DNA from 3 places in the Streptomyces sp. NBC_00459 genome. Region 1 is predicted to be linked to each of the others. Evidence: riboswitches for the same ligand, from Rfam matches in the RefSeq annotation. Region 1 holds a riboswitch; each other region holds the start of a gene.
The links. Region 1 has a riboswitch for cobalamin ahead of OHN74_RS29440 (ribonucleoside-diphosphate reductase subunit alpha). Riboswitches for the same ligand answer to the same signal wherever they lie in the genome.
Positions count from the first base shown of each region.

Region 2: it holds a riboswitch for cobalamin, as region 1 does, so the genes downstream of both, OHN74_RS02820 (CbtB domain-containing protein) here and OHN74_RS29440 (ribonucleoside-diphosphate reductase subunit alpha) in region 1, are expected to answer to the same signal.
Region 3: it holds a riboswitch for cobalamin, as region 1 does, so the genes downstream of both, OHN74_RS01625 (ABC transporter substrate-binding protein) here and OHN74_RS29440 (ribonucleoside-diphosphate reductase subunit alpha) in region 1, are expected to answer to the same signal.

Region 1 covers NZ_CP107903.1:6,632,665-6,638,441, reverse strand. The annotation lists gene mctP (monocarboxylate uptake permease MctP) at 1-1,594, shown strand, start outside; cobalamin riboswitch at 1,727-1,867, shown strand; gene OHN74_RS29440 (ribonucleoside-diphosphate reductase subunit alpha) at 1,994-4,372, shown strand; gene OHN74_RS29435 (ribonucleotide-diphosphate reductase subunit beta) at 4,372-5,391, shown strand; gene OHN74_RS29430 (putative Ig domain-containing protein) at 5,701-5,777, shown strand, end outside.
Region 2 covers NZ_CP107903.1:689,215-694,991, forward strand. The annotation lists gene OHN74_RS02810 (acyl-CoA dehydrogenase family protein) at 42-1,220, opposite strand; gene OHN74_RS02815 (CbtA family protein) at 1,374-2,153, opposite strand; gene OHN74_RS02820 (CbtB domain-containing protein) at 2,179-2,400, opposite strand; cobalamin riboswitch at 2,438-2,569, opposite strand; gene OHN74_RS02825 (histidine phosphatase family protein) at 2,701-3,285, shown strand; gene OHN74_RS02830 (ferredoxin) at 3,356-3,766, opposite strand; gene paaE (1,2-phenylacetyl-CoA epoxidase subunit PaaE) at 3,809-4,927, opposite strand; gene paaD (1,2-phenylacetyl-CoA epoxidase subunit PaaD) at 4,927-5,451, opposite strand; gene paaC (1,2-phenylacetyl-CoA epoxidase subunit PaaC) at 5,445-5,777, opposite strand, start outside.
Region 3 covers NZ_CP107903.1:425,933-431,709, forward strand. The annotation lists gene OHN74_RS01610 ((2Fe-2S) ferredoxin domain-containing protein) at 1-43, opposite strand, end outside; gene OHN74_RS01615 (ABC transporter ATP-binding protein) at 21-848, opposite strand; gene OHN74_RS01620 (FecCD family ABC transporter permease) at 845-1,858, opposite strand; gene OHN74_RS01625 (ABC transporter substrate-binding protein) at 1,855-2,883, opposite strand; cobalamin riboswitch at 2,944-3,121, opposite strand; gene OHN74_RS01630 (hypothetical protein) at 3,282-3,452, opposite strand; gene OHN74_RS01635 (hypothetical protein) at 3,800-4,174, shown strand; gene OHN74_RS01640 (ArsR/SmtB family transcription factor) at 4,374-4,745, shown strand; gene OHN74_RS01645 (alpha/beta hydrolase) at 4,878-5,777, opposite strand, start outside.

The DNA of each region.
Region 1 (5,777 bases):
CGGCGTGGCACTCGCCGTCTTCATCATCTTCTTCCTGGCCGTCACGGTCATCGGCTTCATGGCCTCGCGCTGGCGCAGGGCCGAGAACGAGAACAGCCTCGACGAATGGGGCCTGGGCGGCCGGTCGTTCGGCACCTGGGTCACCTGGTTCCTGCTCGGCGGCGACCTGTACACGGCGTACACCTTCGTGGCCGTACCGGCGGCGATCTACGCGGCGGGCGCGGCCGGCTTCTTCGCGGTGCCGTACACGATCCTGGTGTACCCCCTGATCTTCACCTTCCTGCCCCGGCTGTGGTCGGTCTCCCACAAGCACGGATACGTCACCACCTCGGACTTCGTACGCGGGCGCTTCGGCTCGAAGGGCCTGTCGCTGGCGGTGGCGGTCACCGGCATCCTGGCGACCATGCCGTACATCGCGCTCCAGCTGGTCGGCATCCAGGCGGTCCTCGACGTGATGGGCGTCGGCGGCGGCGAGAACACGAACTGGTTCGTGAAGGACCTCCCGCTGCTGATCGCGTTCGGCGTGCTGGCGGCCTACACGTACTCCTCGGGTCTGCGGGCCCCCGCCCTGATCGCGTTCGTGAAGGACACGCTGATCTACATCGTCATCGCGGTGGCGATCATCTACATCCCGATCAAGCTGGGCGGGTTCGACGAGGTCTTCGGCGCGGCGAGCGAGAAGTACACCGCCGCCAAGGCGGGCGCCCTGATCCCCGCCGAGGCCGGCCAGTGGACCTACGCCACGCTGGCGCTGGGTTCCGCGCTCGCGCTGTTCATGTACCCGCACTCGATCACGGCGACCCTGTCCTCCAGGAGCCGTGAGGTGATCCGCCGCAACACCACGATCCTGCCGCTCTACTCCCTGATGCTCGGGCTGCTGGCGCTGCTGGGCTTCATGGCGATCGCGGCCGGGGTCAAGGTCACCAACCCCCAGTTGGCGATCCCGCAGCTCTTCGAGGACATGTTCCCGTCCTGGTTCGCGGGTGTGGCCTTCGCGGCGATCGGCATCGGTGCCCTCGTCCCGGCGGCCATCATGTCCATCGCGGCGGCGAACCTCTTCACCCGCAACATCTACAAGGACTTCCTCAAGCCCGACGCGACACCGGCGCAGGAGACCAAGGTCTCCAAGCTGGTCTCGCTGCTGGTGAAGGTGGGCGCGCTGATCTTCGTGCTGACCATGGACAAGACGGTCGCCATCAACTTCCAGCTGCTGGGCGGCATCTGGATCCTGCAGACCTTCCCGGCCCTGGTCGGCGGCCTGTTCACCCGCTGGTTCCACCGCTGGGCCCTGCTGGCCGGCTGGGCGGTCGGCATGCTGTACGGCACGCTGGCGGCGTACGGGGTCGCGTCCCCGACGCAGAAGCACTTCGGCGGCAGCTCGAAGGAGATCCCCGGGATCGGTGAGATCGGTTACATCGGCCTGACGGCGTTCGTCCTGAACGTCGTCGTCACCGTGGTCCTCACCTTCGCGCTGAAGGCGCTGAAGGCCCCGGACGGCGTGGACCAGACGAAGCCGTCGGACTACACGGCTGACGCGGGCGACCCGGGTGTGGCGGTGGAACTGCCGCCTGCCACGGCGGGCTCGGCCCACTGAACGGACGCCCCAACCTTGCGACAGCGGGCCGCCGGAGCAATCCGGCGGCCCGTTGTCGTACCCCTCCAATCCACTCAACTCGCCGATACGACACAACATGTGGGGGTGCTTCCAGTGCCCGACACAAGATGTATGCTCATGCTCGCTGTCGCCGCAGGGGAATCCGGTGCGAATCCGGAACTGTCCCGCAACGGTGTACATGTGCGCGTTCGTGCCTCCCGCACGGCTGTGCGCATGTCCAGTCCGAGGACCTGCCGACGGTGTGCCCGGCCGACCGGTCCGGGCGCCTGACGTCCGGGCCTCGTGGAGTGGGCCGGTGGACGCGCGCGTACCCGTAAGGCGTCCGTGTGCCCCGCTGCCCTCCGCAAGGCCCCGTGCCGAGCGAGGGAGAGCCCCCCTGTGACCATCGCGCCAGCCGAACCGGCTTCAGCGACCCCAGTGGCCCCAGTGGAGACTGACGGTCCCGGTACCGCGCTCCTGCGGATCCTGACCGAGCTGACCGCCGACCTTCCCGACGCCGACCCCGGCCGGGTCGCCGCCGCCGCGCTGCGCGGCCGGTCCGCGCGGGCCGATGTGTCGGAGCTGCGCGAGCTGGCCACCGAGGCCGCGGCCGGCCTCATCTCCGAGGACCCCGCCTACTCCCGGCTGGCCGCCCGCCTGCTGACCGTCACCATCGCCGCGGAGGCGGCCTCGCAGGGCGTCACGTCCTTCTCCGAGTCGGTCGCGGTCGGCCACCGGGAGGGCCTGATCGCCGACCGCACCGCCGAGTTCGTACGGCTGCACACGGACCGGCTGAACGCCCTGATCGACGTCGAGGGCGACGACCGCTTCGGGTACTTCGGGCTGCGCACCCTGCACAGCCGGTACCTCCTGCGTCACCCGATCACGCGCCGGGTCATCGAGACGCCCCAGCACTTCATGCTGCGCGTCGCGAGCGGGCTGGCCGAGGACGACACTGTTCGGGGGCTGGACGAAGTCGCCTCGCTCTACCGGCTGATGAGCCGCCTCGACTACCTCCCCTCCTCCCCCACCCTCTTCAACTCCGGTACCCGGCACCCCCAGATGTCGTCCTGCTACCTCCTCGACTCCCCGCTGGACGAGCTGGACTCCATCTACGACCGCTACCACCAGGTCGCCCGCCTCTCCAAGCACGCCGGTGGCATCGGGCTGTCGTACTCCCGGATCCGCAGCCGCGGTTCGCTGATCCGGGGCACCAACGGGCACTCCAACGGCATCGTGCCGTTCCTGAAGACGCTGGACGCCTCCGTGGCCGCCGTGAACCAGGGCGGTCGGCGCAAGGGCGCGGCCGCGGTCTACCTGGAGACCTGGCACTCCGACATCGAGGAGTTCCTGGAGCTGCGCGACAACACGGGTGAGGACGCCCGCCGTACGCACAACCTGAACCTCGCGCACTGGATCCCGGACGAGTTCATGCGCCGGGTGAACGCGGACGCCCTCTGGTCGCTGTTCTCCCCCTCCGACGTGCCCGAGCTGGTCGACCTGTGGGGCGACGAGTTCGACGCTGCCTACCGCAAGGCGGAGGAGGCCGGGCTCGCCCGCAGGACCATCCCGGCCCGTGATCTGTACGGCCGCATGATGCGTACGCTCGCGCAGACCGGCCAGGGCTGGATGACCTTCAAGGACGCGGCCAACCGCACCGCCAACCAGACGGCCGAGCCCGGCAGTGTCGTCCACTCCTCGAACCTGTGCACCGAGATCCTGGAGGTCACGGACGACGGGGAGACCGCGGTCTGCAACCTGGGCTCCGTGAACCTCGGCGCGTTCGTGGTCGACGGGGACATCGACTGGGAGCGGCTGGACGAGACGGTCCGTACCGCCGTCACCTTCCTCGACCGGGTCGTCGACATCAACTTCTACCCGACCGAGCAGGCGGGCCGCTCCAACTCGCGGTGGCGTCCGGTCGGTCTGGGCGCGATGGGCCTCCAGGACGTCTTCTTCAAGCTGCGCGTCCCCTTCGACTCGCCCGAGGCCAAGGCCCTCTCCACGCGCATCGCCGAGCGGATCATGCTCGCCGCGTACGAGGCCTCCGCCGACCTCGCCGAGCGCAACGGCCCGCTGCCTGCCTGGGAGAAGACCCGTACGGCCCGCGGTGTGCTGCACCCCGACCACTACGACGTGGAGCTGACCTGGCCCGAGCGCTGGTCGGCGCTGCGGGAACGTATCGCCGCGACCGGGATGCGCAACTCCCTGCTCCTGGCGATCGCGCCCACCGCCACCATCGCCTCGATCGCCGGGGTGTACGAGTGCATCGAGCCGCAGGTCTCCAACCTGTTCAAGCGCGAGACGCTGTCCGGCGAGTTCCTCCAGGTCAACTCGTACCTGGTACGGGAGTTGAAGGACCTCGGCGTGTGGGACGCCCGCACCCGTGAGGCGCTGCGCGAGTCGAACGGCTCGGTGCAGGACTTCGCGTGGATCCCGGCCGACGTACGGGCCCTGTACCGCACGGCGTGGGAGATCCCGCAGCGCGGGCTGATCGACATGGCCGCCGCCCGGACGCCGTTCCTCGACCAGGCGCAGTCCCTGAACCTGTTCCTGGAGACGCCGACCATCGGCAAGCTCTCCTCGATGTACGCGTACGCCTGGAAGTCGGGCCTGAAGACGACGTACTACCTGCGCTCGCGCCCGGCGACCCGCATCGCCCGTGCCGCGCAGGCCCAGGCGCAGCCCGAGAAGACCATCCCCGTCCAGCAGGCCGCCGACCCCGACGCCGTCGCCTGCTCCCTGGAAAACCCCGAGTCCTGCGAGGCCTGCCAGTAATGAGCTCCACCCACGCCGAAAAGAACCTTCTCGACCCGGGCTTCGAACTGACCCTCCGCCCCATGCGCTACCCGGACTTCTACGAGCGCTACCGGGACGCCATCAAGAACACCTGGACCGTCGAGGAGGTCGACCTCCACTCGGACGTCTCCGACCTGGCGAAGCTGTCCGAGGGCGAGCAGCACATGATCGGCCGGCTGGTCGCGTTCTTCGCGACGGGCGACTCGATCGTGGCCAACAACCTGGTGCTGACGCTGTACAAGCACATCAACTCCCCCGAGGCGCGGCTCTACCTGAGCCGGCAGCTGTTCGAGGAAGCCGTGCACGTCCAGTTCTATCTGACGCTGCTGGACACGTATCTCCCCGACCCGGAGGACAGGGCCGCTGCGTTCGACGCGGTGGAGAACATCCCGTCCATCCGCGAGAAGGCGGAGTTCTGCTTCAAGTGGATCAACGAGGTCGAGAAGCTGGAAAGCCTGCAGACACAGGCCGACCGCCGCCGGTTCCTGCTCAACCTGATCTGCTTCGCCGCGTGCATCGAGGGCCTGTTCTTCTACGGGGCCTTCGCGTACGTCTACTGGTTCCGCAGCCGGGGTCTGCTGCACGGCCTGGCCACCGGCACGAACTGGGTCTTCCGGGACGAGACCATGCACATGAGCTTCGCGTTCGAGGTGGTCGACACCGTCCGCAAGGAGGAGCCGGAGCTGTTCGACGAGCAGCTTCAGCAGCAGGTGACCGACATGATGCGGGAGGCGGTCGAGGCGGAGCTCCAGTTCGGCCGCGACCTGTGCGGTGAGGGCCTGCCGGGGATGAACACCGAGTCGATGCGCCAGTACCTGGAGTGCGTCGCCGACCAGCGGCTGGCCCGCCTCGGCTTCGCCCCGGTGTACGGCTCCGAGAACCCCTTCTCCTTCATGGAGCTGCAAGGGGTCCAGGAGCTGACCAACTTCTTCGAGCGACGCCCGTCGGCGTACCAGGTGGCCGTGGAGGGCACGGTCGACCTCGACGAGGACTTCTGACGCCACGTCACTGATGGTGCCGGGCTTACCGAAGAGTAAGCCCGGCACCATGAAGCGCGGGGCCTGGTCCATGGACCGTCCATCGGCCGTCCATGGACCTCCTATGGAGCGGCAAAGTTCTTCCGGCGCATCTGTTCCGGTCTCGTGGGCCCCGGCTACTTTCTGGCCAACCTGTCATGCGCACAACGGCATCACGGACCGTTCAAAGTGTCATGCCCCTGACGATAACGCGCACTGCTGCCGCTACGCGCGTCACAGGCCTGCCACCAGCGTCGAGAACCCCACTCCCACGACGGAGGCAGTACCCCCATGCGTGAGACACCCACCGGTAAGCCCGGCCGGAGCCTGCGAAGACTCCTGGTCGCCGCCGTACCCGCCGCCCTCGG
Region 2 (5,777 bases), 5.9 Mb from region 1:
TGCCAACCACAGATCCTCGCCCCAACGGCCTCGGCTCGGCTCTAGCGCCGCACCCTCGGCATCCCCAGCCCGATCCACGAGATGATCTCCCGCTGGATCTCGTTGTTGCCGCCACCGAAGGTGAAGATCACCGCCGAGCGGTAGCCGCGTTCCAGTTCGCCGTGGAGTATGTCGCCGGCCGAGCCCTCCTTGAGCGCGCCCGGGGCGGCGACGATCTCCAGGAGCCAGGCGTAGGCCTCGCGGCGGGCCTCGGAGCCGTACACCTTGACCGCGGAGGCGTCCTGGGGGGTGAGGGTGCCTTCCTGGACGGCGTTCACCATCTGCCAGTTGAGGAGTTTCATCGCGTCCAGCCTGGTGTGGATCTGGGCCAGGCGGCGGCGGACCCACGGCAGGTCGACGACGCGGCGGCCGTCCGCGAGCTTGGTCTCCATCGCCCAGCGCTGCACGTCGTGCAGGGAACGGATGGCCATCGTGCCGTGAGCGGCCAGGGTGACGCGCTCGTGGTTGAGCTGGTTGGTGATCAGCCGCCAGCCCTGGTTCTCCTCTCCGACGCGGTGGGCGACGGGGACACGGACGTTCTCGTAGTAGCTGGCAGTGGTGTCGTGCGAGGCGAGGGTGCGGATGAGGGTGCAGGAGTAGCCGGGGTCGGTGGTCGGCATGAGGAGCATGGTGATGCCCTTGTGCGGCGGGGCGTCCGGGTCCGTGCGCACGGCCAGCCACACCCAGTCCGCCGTGTCACCGTTCGTCGTCCAGATCTTCTGGCCGTTGACCACGTACTCGTCGCCGTCCCGTACCGCCCGCGTCTTCAGGGCGGCCAGGTCGGTGCCCGCCTCCGGCTCGCTGTAGCCGATCGCGAAGTCGATCTCACCGGCGAGGATCTTCGGCAGGAAGTACGCCTTCTGCTCCTCGCTGCCGTAGCGCATGATCGTCGGGCCGACGGTGTTGAGCGCCATCAGCGGCAGTGGTACGCCCGCCTGCGCGGCCTCGTCGAAGAAGATGAACTGTTCCATCGGGGACAGCCCGCGCCCCCCGTACTCCTGCGGCCAGCCGACACCGAGCCAGCCGTCGGCGCCGAGACGGCGGATGGTCTCGCGGTAGAAGCGCTTCTGGGCGACATGGTCGCTGAACCGCGAGTAGGCGCGGTCCGGCACCAACTCGGCGAAGTAGGCGCGCAGTTCGGTGCGCAGCTGCTGCTGCTCGGGCGTGTATTCGAGATGCACGGCGCCTCCTGCTGGCTCCCCAAGGCCGGACCTGTCGGCGCACACGGTAGAACGTGTTCCAGAAATTGGGAATGGTGGTGCACGCTCAGGTCCGCACATGCCCGAGGGGGTCCCGGATGTCCGGGACCCCCTCGGGGCAGTGCGGTCAACTGCTCAGTGCGCCGCGGGAGCCGCCTGCGGCTCGGCGCCACTCGCCCCGACGGCCGCTGCCGCCTTCGGTACGAGCAGCCGTTCGGCCAGCAGTCCGAAGACCAGGCCGAACGCGGTCCACATCGTCGCCTGGATGGCGAGCGTGGCCACGCGGTACCTCCACAGCAGGCTCGCGGAGAAGCCCTGCGGGACCTCGTTGGTGAACGACGGCAGGAAGGCGTACGCGAGTCCCACGACCAGGACGAAGAAGGCGCACGCGGCAAGCGTCGCGTTCCAGTTGCCCAGGCGCGGTGCGAGACGCTTGCCCAGGATCACCGCGCCGACGGCCAGCAGCACGCTCAGCGCGACCATCAGGAAGAACAGCGCGGTGCGCTGGTTGAGGGTGTCGGGGTCGCCGACGGCGGGCGGGTTGGCCGGGTACTTGAGGAACGGCACGACGTACACGGCGAGCAGTCCGGCCCCCGCGAGGAGCAGCGCCGTCGCGCGCGGCCCGAAGCGGCCGATCCGGCCGAGCGCGAAGCAGTACGCGAGGGCGGCGATACCGCCGAACGCGACGCCGTAGACGAGGACACCGGTCCCCAGACCCACGGTGGACTGCAACGCACGGGAGACGAGAGCCTCTTCGGCATGCCCGCTGTGGGCCTCGTGCATCTCCTCGAACGCGATCGCGTCGTCGACGAGCGGCTCGGCGAGGAGGTACGCGACGACCCAGACGAGCACGCCCGCGACCAGGCCCGCGAGCATGCCGCGGACCAGGAGGTTTCTGACAGTGGTGGAGTTCATGAGCTCGTACGTTTCCCTGTCTTCGTCAGTGGCAGGGGAAGCCGAGCAGGTGACGGGCGTCGTGCACCCACTCGTGCACGCCCTCGCCGGAGACCAGGGAGGTGGCACCCTGTTCGGCGCCGACGAAGTAGAGCAGCACCAGCATCAGCACACCGAAGAAGACCGCCCAGGGGGCGATCGCACCGATCGGCAGCTTCTCGGGTACGGCGGTGGGCGCGGCGGTCGGCTGGACTGCGGACTGTGCCATGACAGGACCTCCTGGGGGAACTCGCGTCCCGTATCGGTGGTGCAGAGGACGACAGTCACGGGTCTGACTTGCCCCCGGACCGCACCGGGCGGGTGCGTACGGGGCTTACAGTGGCGCGACCGTGCCGGATTCCCACCGGCTTCCGTCGAACCGTCGTCAATATCGACGAGAAGGTACCGCGAAGCGGGGGTGCGGCCAAGGGCGCGCGGGACGGCGTACGGCGCGCCGGTGCGCCGTACGCTGCCTCAAGTGCCGTACATGACAAGAGCATTGGGGCAGAATGAGCGCGGGAGCGACCGGATGACGAGCCGAGTGATGTTGATCTCACCGGCGATCAGTGCGGCCCTGCGGGAGGCCCGTTTCGACGACGACTGCCCCCTGGACGCCTCGGGCCTGCGGCTCGCGCGGGCGGCGGCGGGGTCTCTCCCGCCGGTCTCCCGGGTCTGGGTCTCCCCCACCGCGCGCTGCCGTGAGACGGCTCGGGCGCTCGGCCTCGACGTCGGTCCGGTGCCGGGCCCGGCGGGTCTGGACGCGGGCCGCTGGCGCGGCGCGACCCTGGCCGAGGTGACGGAGAAGGAACCGGAGGCGTTGGCCCAGTGGCTGACGGATCCGCAATCGTCCCCGCACGGCGGTGAGTCGGTGGGTGCGCTCTGCGATCGGGTCGCCCAATGGCTGGACGACACAGCAGCGCAGGTCACGGGCCGGTCCGTCGCGGTCGTCGAGCCGGAGGTCGTACGCGCGGCGACGGTACGGGCGCTGGGGGCGCCCGAGTCGGCGTTCTGGCGGATCGACGTTCCGCCGTTGACGGCAACGGAGTTGAGCGGCCGGGCGGGACGCTGGAACGTGCGGCTGGGCGGGCAGTTCGGCGCGCCTCACGAGGAGTAGGCGGGGCGCACCGCACAACGGCCGGGGAACGGCGCGGGTGTGAACCCGCGGGTTCACGGAACGCCGCGTCTCACCCGGCGTCGTGCCCGGAGCCCGGTGTCCGAAGCGTCCATGCGAAGTCCGTGCACGCCTGTGCGCACTCCCGGCAGGCCTTCGCCGTGTCCTCACCACCGGGGTGGTCGTCGAAGACCTGGGCGGTTTCCAGGCAGACCGTGCTGCACCACTCCAGCTGGACCCGGAGGGCAGCCTCGTCGAGGTCCGCCTGTTCGGAGAGCAGCCGGCACGTCGCGTCGCACACCTCCGCGCACAGAATGCCCTTGCGGCGCGCGAGGGCCTCGTGGGGAGGTCCGTCCGGGTCCGCGAGACTCGCGCGCAGTGCGCACGCCCGCGCGCCCTCGGTGCACGCCTGGGCACAGACGAAACGGTCCTCCAGGAACCGGAAGAGTTCCTGTTGCGTGGTTGGCGTAGTTGTAGGGGTCACGTCGGTCGAGTTGCCTGAGCACGGCCCGCCAAACCCTTGGATTCAGCTGTCGTAGTCGATCGTCAGAGTCTCCGAGACCGGGAACGACTGGCAGGTCAGGACATAGCCCGCAGCGACCTCCGCGGGTTCGAGGGCGTAGTTGCGGCGCATGTCCGCCTCGCCCGAGGTGACCAGCGCCCGGCAGGTGCCGCAGACGCCGCCCTTGCAGGCAAACGGCAGGTCCGGCCGGGTGCGCGCGGCCCCGTCGAGGACGGTCGCGTCCCGGGACAGCGCGGTCGTGGTGGAGCGGCCGTCGAGGGTGATCGTGACCCGGCTCACCGGGCCCTCGGCCACCGCGTCCGTGTGCCGGACCTGACGGACCGGCTGGTCGTCGGCGTAGAAGAGTTCCTGGTGGACCCGGTGCGCGGGCACGCCCAGCTCCGCCAGCAGCTGCTGGGCGTCGCGGACCATGCCGTGCGGTCCGCACAGCCACCAGTGGTCGGTGCCCGGGACGTCGACGAGGCCCGCGAGGAGTGCGGCGAGCCGTTCGGCGTCCAGTCGCCCCGACAGCAGCTCGGCCTCGCGCGGCTCACGCGACAGTACGTGCCCCAGCTGGAAGCGCGTACGGTACAGGTCCTTCAGGTCCGCCAGCTCGTCGGCGAACATCACGGTGTCCGTACGCCGGTTGCCGTACAGGAGGGTGACCTGTGAGCGGTCGTCGGCGGCCAGGACCGACTCGGCGATCGACATCATCGGGGTGATGCCGGAGCCGGCGGCGATCAGGACGTGGCGGCCGGAGACGGTCAGGTCGGGCGTGAAGGCGCCGGTAGGGGTCATCACGTCGAGCAGGTCACCCGGGCGCACCTCGTCGACCAGCCAGGACGAGAACAGGCCGCCGGGCACCACCCGTACGCCGATGCGGGGTCGTTCGCCGGCCGGGGCGCAGATCGAGTACGACCGCCGCTCCTCGCGCCCCTCGAACTCCCGGCGCAGGGTGAGCGACTGCCCCGGCGCGAAGGCGTACTCGGCGGCCAGGTCCGCCGGCACCTCGAAGCCGACGGCTACGGCGTCCGCGCACAGCCGTCGTACGTCGGCGACTTTCAGGGCGTGGAAGACCGGGCGGCGGCGGACAGGGGCGGGCGTGGCTGCCGAGGCCGTGGTCGGGGCGGTGGGCGCGGCCATCAGATCTCCTTGACGTACTCGAACGGCTCGCGGCAGGCGTGGCAGCGCCACAGGGCCTTGCAGGACGTGGCAGCGAAACGGGAGGTCTCCTCGGTGTCCGCCGAGCCGCAGCGGGGGCAGGGCACTGTGCGCCGGGTGGGCAGCAGCGAGAGGGCGACCGGGCCCTGCGGTGCGGCGCCGGGCGGGGCGATGCCGTGCTCGGTGAGCTTGCGGCGACCGGAATCGGTGATCCAGTCGCTGGTCCACGGCGGGGTCAGCACCGTACGGATCTCCACGCGCGGGTACCCCGCCGCCCGAAGCCGGGCGTCGACGGCGGCGCGCATCTCGGCCATCGCCGGGCAGCCCGAGTAGGTCGGGGTCAGGCTCGCCACCACCGTCCCGTCCCCGGTCACCTCCACGTCGCGCAGGACGCCGAGGTCGGCCAGGGTCAGCATGGGCAGCTCGGGGTCGGGCACCCGCTCGGCGATGCTCCGGGCACGCCGGACGTCCTCGATCCCGGTCACAGACACGGACGTGGTCACCATGTCGCCTCCGGGTGGGCGCGGGCCACGCTCTGCAACTCGGCGAGCAGCGGGGCGAGATGCTCGGTGTGCCGTCCGTCGCGCCCTGCGCCGTGCGCTGCCGGAATCTGCGGCATGGGCAGCCCGGCGGCTTCGGTGACCTGCCGCAACACCTCGACGACTTCGCCCTCGACGTCGTACGCCGTGAACAACTCGCCGAGATACGGCGTGACTTGGTCGAGTGCCGTGCGCATCCGGCGGTGCGACTCATCGGTGCCGTCGCCGAGCCGGACGGCCCATTCGGCCGCGTACTGCCGGTGGTACGTCAGCTCCTTGACGCCCTTCGCGGC
Region 3 (5,777 bases), 6.2 Mb from region 1:
TGTGCTCTGTGCGGCCTTCCTCAGGTCGCTGCCGAGACGTCACTGGTCGTGCTCCTCTCCCTGGGGGATCCGTTCCGGGTGGCCTGGTCCGGCCGCAGGAATCGGATCACGGGGTGGCCGTGGTCGTGGCTGACTTCGGCTCGGACGCCGTAGACCTGTTCGATGAGTGCGGGGGTGAGAACCTCGGCCGGGATGCCTTCCGCGACGGCGCGTCCGTCACGCAGGACGAGCAGTCGGTCGCAGTACATCGCGGCGAGGTTGAGGTCGTGCAGGGCGACCACGGTGGTGACCGGCAGGCTCGCGACCAGGTCCAGCAGGTCGAGCTGGTGCTGGATGTCGAGGTGGTTGGTGGGTTCGTCGAGAAGGAGTTCGCGGGGTTGCTGGGCGAGGGCACGGGCGATCTGGGTGCGCTGGCGTTCGCCGCCGGACAGGGTGTGCCATGACTGGGAGGCGAGTTCGGTCAGTCCGGTGCGTACCAGGGCTTGCGTGACGGCCTCGGTGTCGGCGGTGGTGGCCGGTGTCCAGGCTCGGCGGTGCGGGATTCGGCCCAGGGCGACGACGTCTCGGACGGTCAGCTCCGTCTGGGTGTGGGCGTGCTGCTCGACGGTGGCGATACGACGGGCCGTCGCACGGCGGCCGACCTCCGGGAGCGGACGTCCGTCCAGGGTGACGACCCCGGCAGTGGGTGCGAGGGTCCCGGCCAGGAGCCTCAACAGTGTTGATTTCCCTGAGCCGTTGGGGCCGAGCAGGCCGACGGTCTCCCCCGGCCTCAGGGTGAGGGTGACGCCGTCGACGACCACCTTGTCGGCGATGCGCCGGACGACGCGGTCCGCGTGCAGGCTGGTCATGCCTTCCTCCGTCCGCGATAGAGCACGGCCACGAACGCCGGCACTCCGATCAGGGATGTCACCACGCCCACCGGGATCTCCTGAGGATCGAGGACGGTACGGGCGACGGTGTCCACCCACACCAGGAAGACCGCTCCGGTCAGCGCCGTGACCGGCAGGAGGCGGGCGTGCCCGGAACCGGTGAGCGCCCGTGTCACATGGGGCAGGACCAGACCGACGAAGCCGATGGCGCCGGCACAGCTGACCAGGGCGGCTGTGAGCAGCGCGGTCACGCACAGCAGGATCAGCCGGGTGCGGGCGACCCGGACTCCGAGCGAGGCGGCGGCCTCCTCGCCGAAGGCGAACGCGTCCAGGGTGCGGGCATGGCCGAGACAGACCAGGAGGGCGACGGCCAGGACGGCCGCGCAGAGCACCACCTGGCTCCAGTCGGCTCCCGTGAGGGAACCCAGCAGCCAGAAGAGCACGCCCCGGGTGGTCTCGGCGTCGGCGGAGGTCAGCACGATGAACGAGGTCAGCGCGGAGAACAGCTGCATGGCCGCGACCCCGGACAGCACGACCCGGTCGACGCTGTCGCCGAGGGTGTGGCTGAGCAGCAGCACCATCGCGAAGGAGAGCAGCGCGCCCAGGAAGGCACCCGCCGACATGGACACGACTCCCCCGCCCACCCCCAGCACGACCACGGCGACCGCTCCCGTGGACGCGCCGGAGGAGACACCGAGCACGAACGGATCGGCCAGCGGGTTGCGCAGCAGCGACTGCATGACGGCCCCGCACACGGCGAGCCCGGCCCCGCACACGGCGGCGAGCAGGGTCCGCGGCATACGCAGGTCCCAAACGATGCCGTCGCGCAGCGGCGCCAACGTGCTCTCACCGAGGCCCAGATGGGCCGCGACGGACGCCCACACATCGCCCGTGGAGATGTCGGCGGGCCCGATCGTCACGGCGACCGCGACCGACGCGAGCAGTGCGACCAGTCCGCCGCCGGTCAACAGCAGGAGACGGGCGTTCACTTGGCGAGCCCGAAGTCGCGCAGCCCGGCGGCGACCTTCTCTATCCCTTCGACCGTGCGGATGGACGGGTTCATCGCCTGCCCGCTGAGCAGGACGTACCGCTTCTTCTTCACTGCGGTCAGATTGCGGGTGGCGGGGTTGGTCTCCAGGAAGCGGATCTTGGCCTTGGCGGTCTCCGCGGTCTGCTGCTTGCGGGTCAGGTCACCGATCACGATGACGTCGGGGTCGCGGTCGGCGACGGTCTCCCAGCTGATCTGGGGCCACTCGTCGTGCGTGTCGGCGAAGACGTTCTTCGCGCCGACCACGCTGGTGACGGCGCCCGGCGCGCCGCAGCAGCCGGCCAGATAGGGCGACTGGGAGTTGGCGAACCAGTACATGAGGGAGACGTCGGAGGCGTGCAGTCCGGCGGTGGCCCGGCGCACCCGTTCCTGCAACTCGGCGACGAGCTTCTCGCCACGTTCCTCGATGCCGAACGCCCGTGCCAGGTCACGTATCTCGCCGTACACGGCGTCGAGCGTGAGCGGTGTGCTGCGCGATCCGTCGCCACCGCTGTCGTTGTCCTTGCCCGCCGAACAGTCGGAGGGCGAGACGTACGTGGGCACGCCCAGCTTCTCGAACCGGGCGCGGGTGGCGACGCCGCCCTTGCCGAGGGTGGACACGAACGACGCGGTGACGAAATCGGGTTCGGCGTCCAGGACCCTCTCGAAGGAGGGCGCGTTGTCCGCGAGCCGCGGCACGGACGCGTTGGCCTTCTCCAGCCCCTTCATGACGGGGTCGGTCCAGGTCGCCGTACCGGCCATGCGGTCGGCGAGACCGAGGGAGAGCAGGATCTCCGTGGTGCCCTGGTTCAGGGAGACGGCCCGCTTCGGGGCAGACGTCAAGGTGATCTTGTCGCCGCAGTTGTCGATGGTCACCGGGTAGCCCGCAGCGGCGGTCTTCCCGGGGTCGTCGGTGCCGCTCTTCGAGCCGACGCAGGCGGTGAGCAGCAGGGCGGACGTGAGCAGAAGTGCGGGGGTACGGAGCACGGGTATGCCTCAGGGGTCGGGGCTCGTACGCGGAGCCTGGCCTACGGACGTCCCTCCGCACGGAGTGCGGAGGTGCCAGCAGGTCTTCGGACTCGGGTTCGTCCGGACGAGGCGCCTTCCCGGTCTCCCAGTGGCGTTCTGTGCCCCGCCCGTCCCCCTCACCGCTGCGCGTCAGTTCCGGATTCGCACCGGATTCCCTGGCCTCGGATGTGGCTCGACTGGCCCGATGAGGCTATCAAGCCTGTCGTACGGTCGGTTCGCGCGATCGGTCCCGGATCACGGGACGCACGAACGTGCCAGTGGGCAACGTCGGGTATCCGTTCCGACGACTTGGGCTTCCGCATCGGGGTGGGGTGAGGCGTCGTCATGGCCTCACCCCACCCCGGATTCCGAGTCTGTCAGCGCCGTCGGCCGGACCAGCCGCTCCCGATTCCCGCAACGTGCAGGGCCAGGAGCATCAGACCGAGAAGCATGACGTTCGTGGAAGTGAAGACATCGTTCGTCGAGATTTCGGCAGCGTTGATCAGGAACGCGATGAAGAACAGGACTGCCGCGGCTATACCAAGCATGGAGCGGATTCCTCTCGAAAGGGTGAGATCCGTGTGCCCCTTTATCTCGCTCTTAGGCCTCCGGCGATGGCGTCCCGTCGTGGGTGAGCAGTCCGACCGACGCGACGGCCACCGGGAGTGGCTGCCGGCCCGAAGGCCCCGAGGGTGCGAAGCGGTCAAGGCTCACACCGTCTGTCATTCGCCGAGCATGAGCGGTCGCAGATATAGCATCATCCGACTTTTCTTGAGGCTTCCCCGGCCAGTACAGGAACAACAAGGCTGACGGCGGTCGGCCCTACGTAGGGTCCCGGGCAATGACGAGGAAGGCGCTGGCCCGAGCCTCGCGGTGACCAGAAGGAGATGCCGGTATCAGCAATGTGGAGATTTGCCTCAAGGAGATCATGGCCTCGATCGAGGGCGCGTTGGGAACTGCTCTGGTCGACTACACCAGCGGTATGGCGCTGGGCACTCTCGGGGGTGGCAAAGACCTCGACCTGACGGTTGCCGCGGCGGGCAACACGGACGTGATCCGAGCCAAGACCCGCACCATGGAACACCTCGGACTCAAGGGCGAGATCGAGGACATCCTGATCACGCTCGGCAGCCAGTACCACATCCTCCGGCCGCTCAAGGGCCGTGGTGGCAACGGATTGTTCCTCTACCTCGTGCTCGACGCGAAGAAGTCCAATCTCGCGATGGCCCGCCACCAGCTCAAGAGCGTCGAGGGCCAACTGGACGTGTAGAAAGCTGCGTTCTCCGTGGCCCCGCACGCCCACCACTTGAAGATTTCTTCAACTGGGCACATCCGGATCAGATCAATCCCATGGGCGTGCGGGGTCGGATGCACGAGGATCGGTCGGCAAGACCGCCTGCGGTGGCACGTACAGGGCCACCGAGCCCGGAGGCAGCCCGTCGAATGCGGCAGGGAGCGAGCGATTCACCATGCAGGTCCCCCTCTACCAGGCCAAGGCCGAGTTCTTCCGGATGCTCGGCCACCCGGTACGCATCCGGGTCCTGGAACTCCTACAGAACGGCCCCGTCCCCGTACGTGACCTGCTCAGCGAGATCGAGATCGAGCCCTCCAACCTCTCCCAGCAACTGGCGGTACTGCGCCGCTCGGGGATCGTGGTGTCCATCCGGGAGGGCTCCACCGTCAGTTACGCCCTGGCAGGCGGCGATGTGGCCGAGCTCCTGCGCGCGGCCCGCCGGATCCTTACCGAACTGATCACCGGCCAGGGCGAGTTGCTCGCCGAACTGCAGCAGGCGGACCCCCAGCGGGCCCTCACCCCGGGCGGATCCGACCGACGCTCCTGACTCCATGGACCCGGTGGCCCACCCCTCGGACACCCAGGGGCCGCTGCGGGTAGGAGACCTGCCCCACCCGCACGCAAAAGCCCGAGGCGCCGGTCGTGGAAGGCCGGCGCCCCGGGGTCGGTGCGGGATGTGTCAGCTCACGGAGCCGATGCGCTCGACGCGCTCGTCGACACCGTTACGGAGTTCACTGAGCGTCGTGCCGGGCGGGGCCGTCGTCGGTGTGGAGGTGGGCGGCTGCGTCTCGTCCGCGCAGGTCGCGCCCGAGGCCGGAACCTTCAGATCCACCAGGTAGTTGATGACCGCGTCCGTCGCGCAGGCACTGCGACCGAACGCGGTGTGCCCCTCGGCCTTGAAGGTGAGCAGCGAGGCGTTGTCGAGCTGGCGGGACAGCGCCACCGCGTCCTGGTACGGGGTGTCCGGGTCGCCGGTGGTGCCGAGGACGAGGATCGGCGCCGAACCCTTGGCCCGGTAGGAGCCGTCGTAGCGGCTGACGCGCTCGCCGAGCCACTGGACGCAGGCGGTCGCGTGCTGGTGGTCGTACGTGGGAGGGCCGTACGCCATCGCCGGGCCGAGCAGCGGCGCGGCCTTCGCGAAGGCCGTGACGTTGCGCTTCAGCAGCCGCAGGTCGCGCGGGTAGTCCCGGTCGACGCACTCGACGGCCACGTTCGGGCCGAGGAAGTCGAAGCTGGCCGGGGACGGCGGGCGCAGCAGGAAGGACGTGTTGTCCCGCAGCTGGGCCTTGCGCAGTGCCGCACCGAACTCGGGCCAGATGACCTTGCCCTCGTTGATGTTGAACATCAGCCGGTAGACCAGCGTGTAACCGTTGGCCTGGCCGCCGTTCGCGGTCGTCACAGGGTTGGCGTCCAGGTCGGCCTTCAGCTTCTCGAACGCCGCGCGCGGGTTGCCGTCGCCGAACCCGCAGGTGGCCTGATCGGCGGCGCACCAGTCGAGGAAGCGGCCCATCGCGCCGTCCAGCGCCAGGTACTGCGGCCGGTCGTAGGCGTACGGGCGGTTGGCGTAGTGCACCGGGTC